Regions from separate parts of the Cupriavidus sp. JZ107 genome, predicted to be linked through region 2. Evidence: riboswitches for the same ligand, from Rfam matches in the RefSeq annotation. Region 2 holds a riboswitch; the other holds the start of a gene.
The links. A riboswitch is a leader RNA that binds a small molecule or an ion and turns the genes downstream of it on or off. The one in region 2 is predicted to bind glycine.
Positions count from the first base shown of each region.

Region 1 (7,745 bases), on a different replicon from region 2:
CGCCAATCGTGCGATCCAGCTGCTCGGCGGCGAGGTCGGCAGCAAGCGTCCGGTTCATCCCAACGACCACGTCAACGCGAGCCAGTCGTCCAACGACAGCTTCCCGACCGCGATGCATATCGCCGCCGCGCGCGCGGTGCAGCGCCAGCTGCTGCCGGCGCTGGAGACGTTGCAGAAGACGCTGGGCAGCAAGGTCGAGGCCTTCGCCGACATCGTCAAGGTCGGCCGCACCCATCTGCAGGATGCGGTGCCGCTGACGCTGGGCCAGGAGTTCTCCGGTTACCAGGCGCAGGTCGCCGATGCGCAGGCGCGGCTGCACCAGGCCGTGCTGCGCGCGATGCCGGTGCCCCAGGGCGGCACCGCGGTCGGCACCGGCCTGAATGCGCCCGCCGGCTTTGCCGCCGCCTTCGCGCGCGCGCTGGCCGACTACACGGGCCTGCCGTTCGAACCGGCGGCCAACCGCTACGCGCTGCAGGCCGCGCACGACGCGCTCGCCGATCTGTCCGGCGCGCTGAACACCACGGCCTCCTCCTTCCTGAAGATCGCGCGCGATTTCATGCTGCTCGGTTCCGGCCCGCGCGCGGGCTTTGCCGAACTGCAGCTGCCGGCCAACGAGCCGGGCTCGTCGATCATGCCGGGCAAGGTCAACCCGACCCAGGCCGAGGCGCTGGCGATGGTCTGCTGCCGCGTGATCGGCAACCACACCACGATCACGCTGGCCAACGGCCTCGGCACGCTGGAGCTGAACGCCTACAAGCCGGTCATCGTTTACAGCCTGCTGCAGTCGGTTACACTGCTGGCCGACGCGGCGGCCAGCTTCGCCGAACACATGGTGGCCGGCGTCGAAGCCGACCGGGCGCGCATCGCCGAGCTGCTCGAGCGATCGCTGATGCCGGTCACCGCGCTGAACCCGCATATCGGCTACGACAAGGCCGCCGAGATCGCCAAGCTGGCCGTGGCCCGCAACCTGTCGCTGCGCGAGGCGGCAATCGCCTCGGGCCATGTCACCGCCGAGCAGTTCGAACAATGGATCGATCTGAAGGGGATGACGCGCGAGGTGTAGCGTCAGCGCACCGGTGCTGGCGGCCACGTCCACGACGGCGCATGCGGCCGCCCACACATTGAACGACCCATCGACCGGCCCCGCGGCACCGCGGCGGCCGGCGACAAACCCGCTCCAGACGGGCCGACGACGATCGGGGTAACAACGATCGCATTGACGAGATGATTCCTGCTCCCATTCCCGCCGATGACCCGCGGCGCCTCGACGCGCTGTATTCGCTGAACCTCCTCGACACCGCCGCCGAAGAGCGCTTCGACCGGCTGACACGCCTGGCCACGCGGCTGTTCGACGTGCCGATCGCGCTGGTCAGCCTGGTCGACGCCAGGCGGCAATGGTTCAAGTCCTCATTCGGCCTGGCCGTACGCGAAACGCCGCGCGAGCAATCATTCTGCGGCCACGCGATCCTGCGCGACGATCTGCTGATCGTGCCCGATGCGCTGCAGGACCAGCGCTTTCACGACAACCCGCTGGTCACGGGCGCGCCCGGCGTGCGCTTCTATGCCGGCTGCCCGCTCGCGGTACGCGGCGGCGCCAAGGTCGGCACGCTGTGCCTGATCGACACCGCGCCGCGCGAGTTCGACAAGGACGACCAGGCGCTGCTGCACGATCTGGGGCGCCTGGCCGAGCAGGAGCTGGAGTCGGCGCAACTGGCGTCGATGGATGACCTGACGATGCTGTCGAACCGGCGCGGCTTCTCGGCGCTGGCGCAGCATGCGCTGGCGGTCTGCCAGCGCCAGCGGATGCCGGCCACGCTGCTGTTCTTCGACATGGATGGCTTCAAGGCCATCAACGACCGCTTCGGCCACGCGGAGGGCGATCTGGCGCTGGCCGCCTTCGCAGATCAATTGCGCCAGGCGTTCCGGCAGTCCGACCTGATCGGACGGCTCGGCGGCGACGAGTTCGTCGTGCTGCTGGTCGACGCCTGTGCCGACCAGTGCGACGCGATGCTGGCCCGGCTGCGGCAAGGCGTGGAGGCACACAACGCGCAGAGCCAGCGCGGCTATCGGCTCGACTTCAGCGCCGGCGCGGTCGCGTTCGATCCCGCCCGCCATGCGGGCATCGCCGATCTGCTGGCGCAGGCCGATCAGGCGATGTACGCCAACAAGCAGGCCCGCAAGGCGGGGACGCCGCCCGCCGGGCGTCAGTAACTCGCGTTGCGGCCGCCGCCGCGCCGTGTTACTGTCCGCCCATCCAGGAGAAAGCGAGCCTGCCGCGACAGCGCGGCGGCAGCGCTGCCGAAGGCGTACCCCCGAAACGCTCAGGTACCGAAGACTGGAGACGACAACGAACTGGAGAGCGCCGCCATCATGATTTGACGATGACGGCCGCCGAAGGGGCAAGCCGGGTCCGGGGCGGACGCGGTGAATCTCTCAGGCAAAAGGACAGTGGGGGCAGCCGGGTTGGCATCGACGATGCCGGCCGGCTGCCCCTTTTTGCATCCTGGAGCCTGAAATGAAAGTCATCGTGATGGGGGCCGGCGTGATCGGCGTGGCCTCGGCGTGGTATCTGTCCAAGGCCGGCCACGAGGTCGTGGTGCTCGAGCGCAATGCCGGCGCGGCACGCGAAACCAGCTTCGGCAATGGCGGCCAGATCTCGGTCAGCCATGCCGAGCCCTGGGCCAACCCGTCGGCGCCGCTGAAGCTGCTCAGCTGGCTGGGACGCGAGGACGCGCCGCTGCTGTTCCGCCTGCGCGCCGACCCGGCGCAATGGTCGTGGGGCCTGAAATTCCTGCGCGAATGTCCGGCCCGGCGTTCCACCCGCAACATGATCCAGCTGCTCAATCTCGGCACCTACAGCCGCGCCAGCCTGCAGGCGCTGCGCGCCGAGACCGGCATCGAGTACGACCACCTGGCCCGGGGCATCCTGCACTTCTATACCAGCCAGAAGGAATTCGACGCGGCAATCGAGCCGGCGCGCATCATGCGCGAGCTCGGCTGCGAGCGCCGCGTGATCGGTCCCGACGAAGTGGTGAAGCTGGAACCCGCGTTGGCGTCGATCGCGCCGCGGCTGGCGGGCGCCACCTACACCAGCGAGGACGAGTCCGGCGACGTGCATCGCTTCACCACCGGACTGGCCGCGCTGTGCGAGGCGCGCGGCGTGCGCTTCCGCTATGGCGTGCGCGTGCAGCGGCTGCTGGCCGAAGGCGGCCGCATGCGTGGGGTCGAGATCGCCGACGAGACCGGCGCGTACACGGTCGAGCAGGCCGACGCCTACGTGCTCGCGCTCGGCAGCTTCAGCCCGATGCTGGCGCGTCCGCTGGGCGTCAAGCTCGACATCTATCCGGCCAAGGGTTATTCGGCCACGCTGCCGGTGCTCGACCCCGAGCGCGCGCCGAGCGTCAGCCTGACCGACGACGAGTACAAGCTGGTGTTCTCGCGGCTGGGCGACCGGCTGCGCATCGCCGGCACCGCCGAGCTCAACGGCTATTCGATGGAGCTGAACCCGGTGCGCTGCGAGGCCATCGTGCGGCGCACGCTGGAGATCTTCCCCGGTGTCAGCCGGCCCGAACTGGCGCGCTACTGGACCGGCCTGCGTCCCGCGACGCCGGGCAACGTGCCGTATATCGGCGCAAGCGCGGTGCAGGGGCTGTACCTGAACACCGGCCATGGCACGCTGGGCTGGACGCACGGCTGCGGCTCGGGACGCGCGATCGCCGAACTGATCAGCGGCCGCGTGCCGGAGGTCGACTTTGGCTTCTGCGGTCCACTGCCGCCGGCGCGGCGGCTCGCGCGGCCAGTCGCGCCGGTGGCTGCCACGCGCGCCGCCGCAACGGAGGCGGCCGAAGTTTGAGGCGCGTCTGATTCAGGTCTGAAACAACGACACCGGCGCGGCATGGCCTCGACATGCGCGCCGGTGTTTTCGTTTCATCGCTGCCGCGCATGCATGGGCGCCGAAGCGTACCCGTTTCTGCGCACTGCGCTCGGCAAGCGTACCCGTTTCTGCGGGCCGCGGTGGCGGCGGCATTGGCCGCCGCATCGACAGCCTCATGGCCAGCCCTACTGCCAGCCTCATTGCCGGCACACAGTGCACCTTGCGGGCCAAAGCCAGGCCCGGGCACGGCATGAATCGGGCGGGCCATCCGCACCGCCACGTGCGAATGCGGGGCCGCACCGTACCCGTTTCTGCGTCGTGCGAACTCCGTCCGATGCCGCGTGGCGTGCCGTGCGTACCCGTTTCTGCGTACACAACATCAGTCGAATCAAGGCTCTCCGATGTCTCGACGTCTCGCCATCGCCGCGCGGATGCCGCCCGCTCGCGCCCCGGCATCAAGCGATGGTATCGACCACACCGCCGTCGACGCGCAACGCGGCGCCGGTCGTCGCCGATGCCTGCGGCGAACAGACATAGACCACCATGTTGGCGACTTCCTCCACCGTGGCCGCGCGCTGAAGGATCGAGCTGGGCCGATGCGCCTTGACGAACTCGGCGGCCGCTTCCTCGATCGACAGCCCTGCCTTGTCGGCATCCTCGCGCAGCATCTCGCGCAAGCCGTCGGACAGCGTTGGCCCTGGCAATACCGCGTTGACCGTGACGCCGGTACCGGTCAGCCGTTTGGCGAGGCCGCGCGACACCGCCAGCTGCGCGGTCTTCGAGAAGCCGTAGTGGATCATGTCCTCCGGCGTGTTCAGCGCCGACTCCGACGAGATGAAGACCACGCGGCCCCAGCCGTTGGCCGCCATCGCGGCCGTATACGCCCGCGCCAGCCGCACGCCGGACATCACGTTGACATCGAAGATGCGGGCCCAGTCCTCGTCGCTCAGTTCGTAGAAATCGCGCGGACCGTAGATGCCGGCGTTGTTGACCAGAATGTCGACCGCCGGCTCCGCGGCCACGATCGCATCGCACCCGTGGGCGCTGCCCACGTCGGCCGCGACGCCGCGCACCGTGGCGCCCGGCACCTCGCGCACCACGTCCGCGATGGCGCCTTCGACGGTGTCCTGCTTGCGGCCATTGACGATGACCGCCGCGCCGCTGCGCGCCAGCCCGATGGCGATGGCCAGCCCGATGCCGGCGGTCGAGGCGGTGACCAGCGCGGTCTTGCCGGTGAGATCGATTTGCATGGGTACCTCCTGAAGCGGGGTGAGATCAGCGAAGAGGACGCAAAGGTTCGGAAAGTCCGAAAGGGTCGGTCAAGCGAGTACGCAGAAACGGGTACGCTTTTCGACAAGAACGTGGCGGCGCGTGAAGGCAGCGGCCTAATCGCGGCCCGTGCCTGACGCGTTGGCGGCCTCGGGAAACACCACCCGCACGCGCAGCCCCGGCTCGTTATCCTCGAGCGACAGCGTGGCGCGATGCACCTGGGCGATCTCGTCGACGATGGCCAGGCCCAGGCCGCTGCCGCCGCTCGGCGCATCGGGCAAGCGATAGAAGCGGTCCAGCACGCGGGCGCGCTGTTCGGGCGGGATGCCGGGACCGTTGTCGGCGACGATCAGCGCGACCCGGCCCGCGTCGCCGCGCTGCACGCGCACGTCGACCTTGCCGCCGGCCGGCACATAACGCAGCGCGTTGTCGATCAGATTGGTCAGCAGGATGCGCAGCGCGTCGGCATCGCCCTGCACGGTCAGCCCGGCCGCGTCTCCAGCGCCAGCATCGCCAGCCTGGCGACGATTGCCACCATCGTCGCCGTCGCCGTCGCCGCTGGCGTCGAGCCCCAGGTCGATATTCCGGTCCAGCGCGGCCTGCGTCATCTCGCCGACCACGGCCGCGGCCAGTTCGCGCAAGGCGACCGGCTGCTGGCCCGCGACGGCCGCGCCCGGCTCGTGACGCGCCAGCGTCAATAACTGCGTCACCAGATGCGTCAGCCGCTCGAGGCCGTCGCGCAGATTGCCCACTGCCTCGCGGCGCGCCGGCTCGCTGTCGGCACGTTCGACCAGCTGCGCCTGCAGCTGCAGCGCCGTCAGCGGCGTGCGCAGCGCGTGCGCGGCATCGGCGATGAACGCGCGCTGCGTGTCGATCGCGTCGGACAGCCGCGCCAGCAGCAGGTTCAGCGCCTCGGTCAGCGGCGCGATCTCGGCCGGCATCTCGGCGACCGCCAGCGGCGACAGCGCGTTGGCATCGCGTTTGCCGACCTGCCGCGCGATCTCGCGCACCGGCCGCAGCCCGCGGCCGACCGCGAGCCAGACCATCCAGCCGAGCAGCGGCAGCAGCAACAGCAGCGGCGCCACCGTGCGCAGCGCCATCCGCGCCGCCACTTCGCGGCGCGCGCTCATCGGCTGCGCGATCTGCACCACGGCCGGCCCGAGCTGCACGCTGTAGATGCGGAACTCGCCGTCGTCGGTGCGGACGTTGGAGAAACCCAGCTCGGCGCGCGGCGGCAGCGACGGCCGCGAGTGCGACAGATAGAGACTGCGGCCGGTACCGTCCCAGATATGGATCACCACATCCTCGTCGGAGCGGAACAGATTGTCGGTGCCGGGCGGCAGCGGCGGCGACAGCGACGGCAGCGCCGGGCCGCTGAACTGGCTCGGCAGCGCGAGCGCGACCTGGCGCATCTGGTAGTCGAACAGCGCGTTGGCCTCCTGCCGCGCCTGCCCGTAGATCAGCGCGGTGGCGGCGGCGATGCCGGCCAGCAGGCCGAGGGCGAGCCACCACAGCAGGGTCCGCTGGATCGATCGCATCAGCGCACGCCCCCTGCCGCGGGATCGGCGCCACCTGGCTCGGCGCTCTCCTCGAGCTTCGGACAGACATAACCGACGCCGCGGATATTGCGGATCAAACCCTGGCCGAACTTCTTGCGCAGCGCGTGGATATAGACCTCGACCGTATTGCTGCCGACCTCGTCGTCCCAGCCGTACAGCTTCTCCTGCAGCTGCGGCACTGACCACACCTTGCCGGGCCGGGCCAGCAACGCCGCCAGCAGCGCGTATTCGCGCGCCGACAGATGGACCGGCTCGCCGGCCAGCGTGACTTCGCGCGTGGCCGGATTGAGCACGATCGCGCCATAGCGGACCAGCGGCTCGGCCCGGCCCTGCGCGCGTCGCGAGAGCGCATGGATGCGCGCCACCAGCTCCTGCAGGTCGAACGGCTTGACCAGATAGTCGTCCGCACCGGCGTTCAGGCCGGCGACCCGATCGGCGACCGCATCGCGCGCGGTCAGGATCAGCACCGGCGTGGCGACGCCGCGCGCGCGCATGCCGGCCAGCACGTCGAGGCCCGAACGGCGCGGCAGGCCGAGATCGAGCAGCACCAGATCGTGCTGCCCTTCGGCCGCGCCGCCGGCGGCGATGCCGGGCGGCTGCGTGGCGGCCGACAGGCCGGCCTCGCCATCGCGCACCCAGTCCACCGCGAAGCCTTCCTGACGCAGCGCGAGCCGCACGGAATCGCCGATCATCGTGTCGTCTTCGATCAGCAGCACGCGCATCGCTTCGCTCCGTTGGTTCGCAATCCGCAAGGCCCGCAGCGGCTCATCGCCGATCGACCGCTTCGGCCAGCGCATGTGCCAGCCCCGGCAGCGCGGGAAACTGCGCGGTGATCACCTGCACCGGCACCGGTTCGAGAAACGCGCGCATGCGTCCCTTGTCGACGAAGCGCGCATTGAAGCTCGACGCCGCCAGCGCCTCAACGAAGCGCGGCACGATGCCACCGCCGATATAGACACCGCCGCGCGCGCCAAGGATCAGCGTCACATCGGCCGCGACCGAACCGAGCAGGCCGCAGAACACGGCCAGCGCACGCTGGCATA
Region 1 is NZ_CP096480.1:2,184,634-2,192,378, forward strand. It holds gene fumC (class II fumarate hydratase) at 1-1,063, shown strand, start outside; gene M1D55_RS09430 (diguanylate cyclase domain-containing protein) at 1,225-2,211, shown strand; glycine riboswitch at 2,343-2,459, shown strand; gene M1D55_RS09435 (D-amino acid dehydrogenase) at 2,516-3,853, shown strand; gene M1D55_RS09440 (SDR family NAD(P)-dependent oxidoreductase) at 4,330-5,124, opposite strand; gene M1D55_RS09445 (ATP-binding protein) at 5,260-6,681, opposite strand; gene M1D55_RS09450 (response regulator) at 6,681-7,424, opposite strand; gene glk (glucokinase) at 7,468-7,745, opposite strand, start outside.
Region 1: another riboswitch for glycine. It lies ahead of M1D55_RS09435 (D-amino acid dehydrogenase); the one in region 2 lies ahead of gcvT (glycine cleavage system aminomethyltransferase GcvT).

Region 2 (7,745 bases):
GGAACAGCATGCCGAATGGCGGTGGCCTGCCCGGACCGGGCGGGCCTGGGGGACGCGGTGGGCCCGGCGGCGGACGCTGGCCCTCGTGCGCCGGTGCGGCGGGCCGGTCGGCGGTACCACCGACGGCGTGGCTGCCGTGCCGGGGACCGTGCCGCGGAAACACGCTCTCCACCACGGTCACGCCGAGGATATGCACCGCAACCATGATCGCCGCCATCGCGACGAACAGGCGCACGAACATCGTGTCGAAGCGACGCGCCGCCACAGGCTCAGCCCTGCACGCTGGCGGTAAAGACGTAGCCCTCGCCGCGAACCGTGCGGATCAGGCCGGGCTCGCGCGGGTCCTCGCGCAGCTTCTGCCGCAGCCGCGACACCAGCAGGTCGATGCTGCGATCGAACAGATCCAGTTCGCGGCCGCGCGCCAACTGGATCAGCCGTTCGCGATCGAGGATCTGCTGCGGATGGTCAAGAAAGGCCAGCAGCAGCCGGAATTCCGCGTTCGACAGCGGCACCACGGTATCGTCGCGGTCGACCAGCTGGCGCAGCACCGTATGCAGGCGCCAGTCGCCGAAGCGCAGTTCGACCCGGGCGCGAGCTGCCGCACAAGGGCCGGCCCGCATGCCGCGCTCGCCGCCGCGGCTGCGCCGCAGCACCGTATGGATGCGGGCGACCAATTCACGCATTTCGAAGGGCTTGGTGACGTAGTCGTCGGCCCCCACCTCCAGGCCGACCACGCGATCGGCCAGCTCCGCCCGCGCGGTCAGCATGATCACCGGCAGATCGCCCTGCTCCCGCAGTTCGCGGCACAGCGCCAGGCCGTTCTCGCCCGGCAGCGACAGGTCGAGGATCACCAGGTCGTAGGCTTGGGCGGCCAGCGCGGCCCGCATGGCGGCGCCGCCTTCGACGCCGTCCGCAGCGATGCCGAAGGTCGACAGGTAGTCGGCAAGCATCGTGCGGATTTGCGCGTCGTCATCGACGATCAGCAGGCGGATTGCCGCGGGCGCGGCATCGGGAAGACTCAGGTCCATCGAGGAGGAAGGGAAGAAGCGGTGTGCCGCGGCGCCGAGCGGCCTCGGCGATCCGGCACTGTAGCAGCCCGATGTTGCAGGCCCTTGGCCGCTTTGTATCGGCGCTGATACGAAAGGCCGCGCGTACCCGGCGCTGCGCTTCAGCCGGCCGCGGCCTTGGTGCCGAGCAGCGCCTTCAGTCCCGCCAGCCGGTCCTTCGGGCTCATCGCCGGCGTCTCGTCCTTCGGTGCCGGGGCTTCCTCGAGCTTCATCTCGCCGATGAAGCGCGACGGCTGGCACGAGTAGGTGTCGCGCGCGCGCTTGCGCTTCTTGCACCAGCTGATATGCAGGCTGCGCTGCGCGCGCGTGATGCCGACGTACATCAGGCGCCGCTCCTCCTCGATCTTCTCGTCGCTCAGGTCCTCGTCCTCGCGGCAATGCGGCAGGATGCCCTCCTCCACGCCGACCAGGAACACGTGCGGATATTCGAGGCCCTTGGACGCATGCAGCGTCGACAGCCGCACCGCATCCGGATCCTCCTCGCGGCCCTCGAGCATGCTCATCAGCGCGACCGTCTGCGTCAACTCCAGCAGGTTCTTGCCTTCGTCGCCGAAGCCGTCGGCGGTGTCGAAGCCGGTCGCCTCGCCGTCCGCGGCCTCCGGCTTGGTGCCCTTGCGCTTGAGCCAGTCGAGGAATTCCAGCGTATTGGTCCATTTGGCCTGGGCCTGGCGCTCGTCGAAGGTGTCGTACAGATAGGCTTCGTAGTGGATGCCTTCCATCAGATCGTCGAGCACCTCGGTGGCCGGATCGCGCGCGGCACGGTCGGCCAGCCGCACCATCGCCTCGCAGAAGGTGCGCAGCGGCTCCAGCTGGCGCGGCTGCAGCTTGCCTTCGATGCCGCCCATCATCGCCGCCTCGAACAGCGACACCTTGGCCTGCCCGGCGAAGGTGCCCAGCACCTCCAGCGTGGTATTGCCGACCCCGCGCCGCGGCGTGGTGACCGCGCGGATAAAGGCCGGATCGTCGTCGGGATTGGCGATCAGCCGCAGATAGGCACAGATGTCCTTGATCTCGGCCTTGTCGAAGAAGCTCTGCCCGCCGGACAGCACATACGGGATGCGCTCGCGGCGCAGGATCTGCTCGAACAGCCGCGCCTGGTGGTTGCCGCGATAGAGGATCGCGTAGTCGCGGAACTGCGCGCGCCGCTCGAACTTGTGCGCCGACAGCTTGAACACCACCGACTCGGCCTCGTGCTCCTCGTCGTTCATCGGCGTCACGGTGATCGGGTCCCCCATGCCGTGCTCGCTCCACAGCGTCTTGTCGAACAGCTTGGGGTTGTTGGCGATCACCGCATTGGCGGCCTGCAGGATGCGCACCGTGGAGCGATAGTTCTGCTCGAGCTTGATGACCTTCAGGTTCGGGAAATCGGTCTGCAGCAGGCGCAGATTGTCCAGCGTGGCGCCGCGCCAGCCGTAGATCGCCTGGTCGTCGTCGCCGACCGCGGTGAAGGCGGGCGCGCGCAGATGCGAGCCGCCGGCCAGCAGCTTCAGCAGCTGGTACTGGCAGGCGTTGGTGTCCTGGTATTCGTCGACCAGGAAGTAGCGCAGCCGGTTCTGCCACTTGAGCCGCACGGTTTCGTCGCGTGCGAACAACTCGGCCGGCAGCCGGATCAGGTCGTCGAAGTCGACCGCCTGGTACGCCGCCAGCGTGGCGACGTAGTTGCGGTAGATCAGCGCGGCCTGGTGCTGGTCGGCGTCGGCGGCCTCGGCGATCGCGGTCTCGGGATCGACCATGCCGTTCTTCCACAGCGAGATCGTGCTCTGCACGCTGCGGATCAGCTTCTTGTCGGTGGTCGCCAGCTGCTCCTGGATCAGGCCGAAGCAATCGTCGGCGTCCATGATCGAGAACTGCGGCTTCAGGCCCAGGTGCTCGGCCTCGGCACGCAGGATCTGCACGCCCAGCGAGTGGAAAGTACAGACGGTCAGCTGGCGCAGCGGGATGCGCTTGCCGTCCCGGGTCTTGCCCTCCATCAGCTTGGCGATCCGCTCCTGCATTTCCTTGGCGGCCTTGTTGGTGAAGGTCACCGCGGCGATGTGGCGGGGCTCGAACCCCTTGTCCTCGATCAGATGCGCAATCTTCTGCGTGATCACCCGGGTCTTGCCCGAACCCGCGCCGGCGAGCACCAGGCAGGGGCCGTCCAGATAGCGGACGGCTTCGGATTGGGCGGCGTTCAGTCCGTGGGTCATCGGTCGGGGGCGGAGTTCGGGTACGGCAGGAGGTCGGACCGCACCGCGAGGGAGGCGGGCCGCAGGCGCGACGCGTTCGGGCACGGGTCGCGGATGGATCAAAGCGGGCGATGTTAACACGGGGGCGGGTCCGGCCGAGCCACCAGAACCGTGGCCTGCAACGCGCCGCTCTCGCGTTGACAGCCGGCAGGCCTGCGGTTAGAGTCGCGCCATCCGTCCGGGAGAGCGCGCGACAGACCATTCACTCGCGCCGCCGAAGGGGAATCACCCGAAAACTCTCAGGCACCATGGACCGGGCGGATCGGCATGCAGCATGCACACGATGTATGCCGAACTCTGGAGAGCGACACCCGCCATTCATCAATTGAATGATGAGCGTGTCCACCGAAGGGGCGCACGGCGGGGCCGGCGGGTTCGAAGCGAACCGCAGGACCAGTCCGTAATCTCTCAGGTATCGAGGACAGAGGGGGTCATCCGTCGCGACGGTTCCAACGAGCCGTGCGACGGATGACCCTTTTTTGTTTGGCGCGCCGCGCGCGCCGGACCGAACGATGCCACGCTCCGAGGAATCCATGACGCTCCAGGCCACCCCGCTCAACGCCATCCACCGCGCCCTCGGCGCCCGCATGGTCGATTTCGGCGGATGGGACATGCCGGTCAACTACGGCTCGCAGATCGAGGAACACCATGCGGTGCGCAGCGATGCGGGCATGTTCGACGTTTCGCACATGTGCGTCGTCGACCTCGCCGGACCCAATACCCGCGCCTTCCTGCGCGGACTGCTCGCCAACAACGTCGACAAGCTGCAAACCCCGGGCAAGGCGCTGTATTCCTGCATGCTCGACCCGAATGGCGGTGTGATCGACGACCTGATCGTCTATTTCTTCGCCGAGGACCGCTTCCGCCTGGTGGTCAACGCCAGCACCGCGACCGGCGATATCGACTGGATCCGCCAGCGCAATGCCGACACCGGCGCCGGCGTGACCATTTCTCCCCGTCGCACCGACAACGCCTCCGATAACGCCGCGCCGCTGGCCATCGTCGCCGTGCAGGGCCCGAACGCGCGCGCCAAGGTGTGGGCGGCCTTCCCGTCGACCCAGCCCAGCGAGGCGCTCAAGCCGTTCAATGCGATGGTCGTCGAGGATGCCGCGATCGGCGAAATCATGGTGGCGCGCACCGGCTACACCGGCGAGGACGGCTTCGAGCTGGTCGTTCCGGCCGACAACGTCGCCGCGGTCTGGGAAAAGCTGCATGCCGCCGGCGTGCGTCCGGCCGGGCTCGGCGCGCGCGACACGCTGCGGCTCGAAGCCGGCATGAACCTGTACGGCCAGGACATGGACATCCACACCTCGCCGCTCGACGCCGGCCTGGCCTGGACCGTCGACCTGCAAAGCGAGCGCGATTTCGTCGGCAAGGCCGCGCTGGTGGCCAACGGCCAGCGCCAGCAGTTTGCCGGCCTGATCCTGCGCGACAAGGGCGGCGTGCTGCGCGCGCACCAGACCGTGCTGACCGCCGCCGGCGAGGGCGAGATCACCTCTGGCACCTTCAGCCCGACCCTGTCCCAATCGATCGCCTTCGCGCGCCTGCCCAAGGATGTGGCGCTCGGCAGCGAAGTCCAGGTGCTGATCCGCGACCGCAAACTGACTGCGACTGTGGTTAAACTGCCGTTTGTGCGCAATGGCAAGGCACTTGTGAGCTGACGGCTCACTGCGGACATCGTCCACCCGGTCACGCTGCGCCCCGCGGCCCCTTTCACCGATGGCACGCGGCGGCGCGACACAAGAATCTGAAATTGGAGAATCTCGATGAATTTCCCCGCTGACCTGAAGTACACCGAGTCGCACGAATGGGTGCGCGTCGAAACCGACGGCACGCTGACGATCGGCATCACCGATCACGCGCAGGATGCGCTCGGCGACATCGTCTTCCTGGAACTGCCCGAGGTCGGCAAGACGGTCGGCGCCGGCGACGCGCTGGCGGTCGTCGAATCGGTCAAGGCCGCGTCGGACATCTACGCGCCGGTGGCCGGTGAAGTGGTCGCCGTCAACGACGCCGTCAAGGACGCGCCCGAGAGCGTCAACGCCAACGCCTTCGATGCCTGGCTGTTCAAGATCAAGCCGGCCAACGGCGACGACGTCAACGGCCTGATGACGGCCGACGCCTACAAGGCCAGCGTCGGCGCCTGAGCCCGGCGCCCCGCCCGCGGCGCCGATGCATGGCTGACCACCATGCCCCGGCCCGCCTCTCCGAGTCACTTGCCATGAACGCTCCCCTGCCCATGAACGCCGCTCAATCCGCTCGCCCTTCGCTGGCCGAACTCGAAGCTCGCGACGCCTTCTCCCACCGCCATATCGGTCCCGACGCCGCCGAACAGCAGCACATGCTGAAGGTGCTGGGCTACGACAGCCGCGCCGCGCTGATGGACGCCATCATCCCGGCCGCGATCCGCCGCCGCGACGGCATGCCGCTGGGCGAATTCACCGAGCCGCTGAGCGAGGAAGCCGCGCTGGCCAAGCTGCGCGGCATCGCCGGCAAGAACAAGGTGTTCAAGAGCTTCATCGGCCAGGGCTACTACAACACGCTGACCCCGGGCGTGATCCTGCGCAACATCTTCGAAAACCCGGCCTGGTACACCGCCTACACGCCGTACCAGCCGGAGATCTCGCAGGGCCGCCTGGAGGCGATGCTGAACTTCCAGCAGATGGTCACCGACCTGACGGGCCTCGATATCGCCAATGCGTCGATGCTCGACGAAGGCACGGCCGCGGCCGAGGCGATGACGCTGCTGCAGCGCGTGAACAAGCACGCATCGAATACCTTCTACGTGGCCGACGACGTGTTGCCGCAGACGATCGAAGTGGTGCGCACGCGCGCGCTGCCGCTCGGCATCGAGGTCAAGGTCGGTCCCGCCGCCGACGCGGCGCAGGCGCACGCGTTCGGCGTGCTGCTGCAATTCCCGGGCGTCAACGGCGACGTGGCGGACTACCGCGCGATCGCCGATGCGGTCCACGCGGCCGGCGGCCTGGTGGTCGCCGCGGCCGACCTGCTGGCGCTGACGCTGCTCACCGCGCCGGGCGAATGGGGTGCGGACGTGGCGGTCGGCAATTCGCAGCGCTTCGGTGTGCCGCTGGGCTTCGGCGGCCCGCACGCCGGCTATATGGCCGTCAAGGACGCCTACAAGCGTTCGATGCCGGGCCGCCTGGTCGGCGTCACCGTCGACGCGCAGGGCAACAAGGCCTACCGGCTGGCGCTGCAGACGCGTGAGCAGCATATCCGCCGCGAGAAGGCGACCTCGAACATCTGTACCGCGCAGGTGCTGCTGGCGGTCATGGCGTCGATGTACGCGGTCTACCACGGGCCGCAGGGCCTGAAGCGGATCGCGCAGCGCGTGCACCGGCTGACCGCGACGCTGGCCGGCGGCCTGCAGGCGCTGGGCTACGCCCGCACCAACCAGACCTTCTTCGACACGCTGACGATCGAGACTGGTGCCGCCACCGAGGCGATCCACGCCGCGGCCGCCGCGCGCCAGATCAATCTGCGCCGCGCCGGCGCCACGCAGGTCGGCATCTCGCTGGACGAGACCACCAGCCGCGACGATGTGGTCGCGCTGTGGGAGATCTTCGCGCAGGGCAAGCCGGTGCCGGCCTTCGACGCACTGGAAGCCGCGGCCGATGATGGCTATCCGGCGGCGCTGTCGCGCCAGAGCGCCTACCTCACGCACCCGGTCTTCAACACCCACCATGCCGAGCACGAGATGCTGCGCTACCTGCGCATGCTGGCCGACAAGGATCTGGCGCTCGACCGCACGATGATCCCGCTGGGCTCCTGCACGATGAAGCTCAACGCGACCAGCGAGATGATCCCGGTCACCTGGCCCGAGTTCTCGAGCATCCATCCGTTCGCGCCGGACGACCAGACCGTCGGCTACCGCGAGATGATCGCCCAGCTCGAGGCGATGCTGTGCGCGGCCACCGGCTACGCCGCCGTCAGCCTGCAGCCCAACGCCGGCTCGCAAGGCGAATACGCCGGCCTGCAGATCATCCACGCCTACCATGCGAGCCGCGGCGAGAGCCATCGCAACATCTGCCTGATCCCGTCGTCGGCGCACGGCACCAACCCGGCGTCCGCGCAGATGGCCGGCATGCAGGTGGTGGTCGTGGCCTGCGACGAGGACGGCAACGTCGACCTGGCCGATCTGGAGAAGAAGGCCGCGCAGCATGGCAAGAACCTGGCGGCGATCATGATCACCTACCCGTCCACGCACGGCGTGTTCGAGGAAGGCGTGCAGCGCATCTGCGAGATCGTCCACAGCCACGGCGGCCAGGTCTATGTCGACGGCGCCAACATGAACGCGATGGTCGGCACCGCCGCGCCGGGGCAGTTCGGCGGCGACGTGTCGCACCTGAACCTGCACAAGACCTTCTGCATCCCGCACGGCGGCGGCGGCCCGGGCGTCGGTCCGGTTGCGGTCGGCGCGCACCTGGCCCCGTTC
Region 2 is NZ_CP096481.1:87,116-94,860, reverse strand. It holds gene M1D55_RS09945 (ATP-binding protein) at 1-265, opposite strand, end outside; gene M1D55_RS09940 (response regulator) at 270-1,028, opposite strand; gene M1D55_RS09935 (UvrD-helicase domain-containing protein) at 1,169-3,253, opposite strand; glycine riboswitch at 3,462-3,558, shown strand; glycine riboswitch at 3,580-3,727, shown strand; gene gcvT (glycine cleavage system aminomethyltransferase GcvT) at 3,826-4,953, shown strand; gene gcvH (glycine cleavage system protein GcvH) at 5,059-5,439, shown strand; gene gcvP (aminomethyl-transferring glycine dehydrogenase) at 5,514-7,745, shown strand, end outside.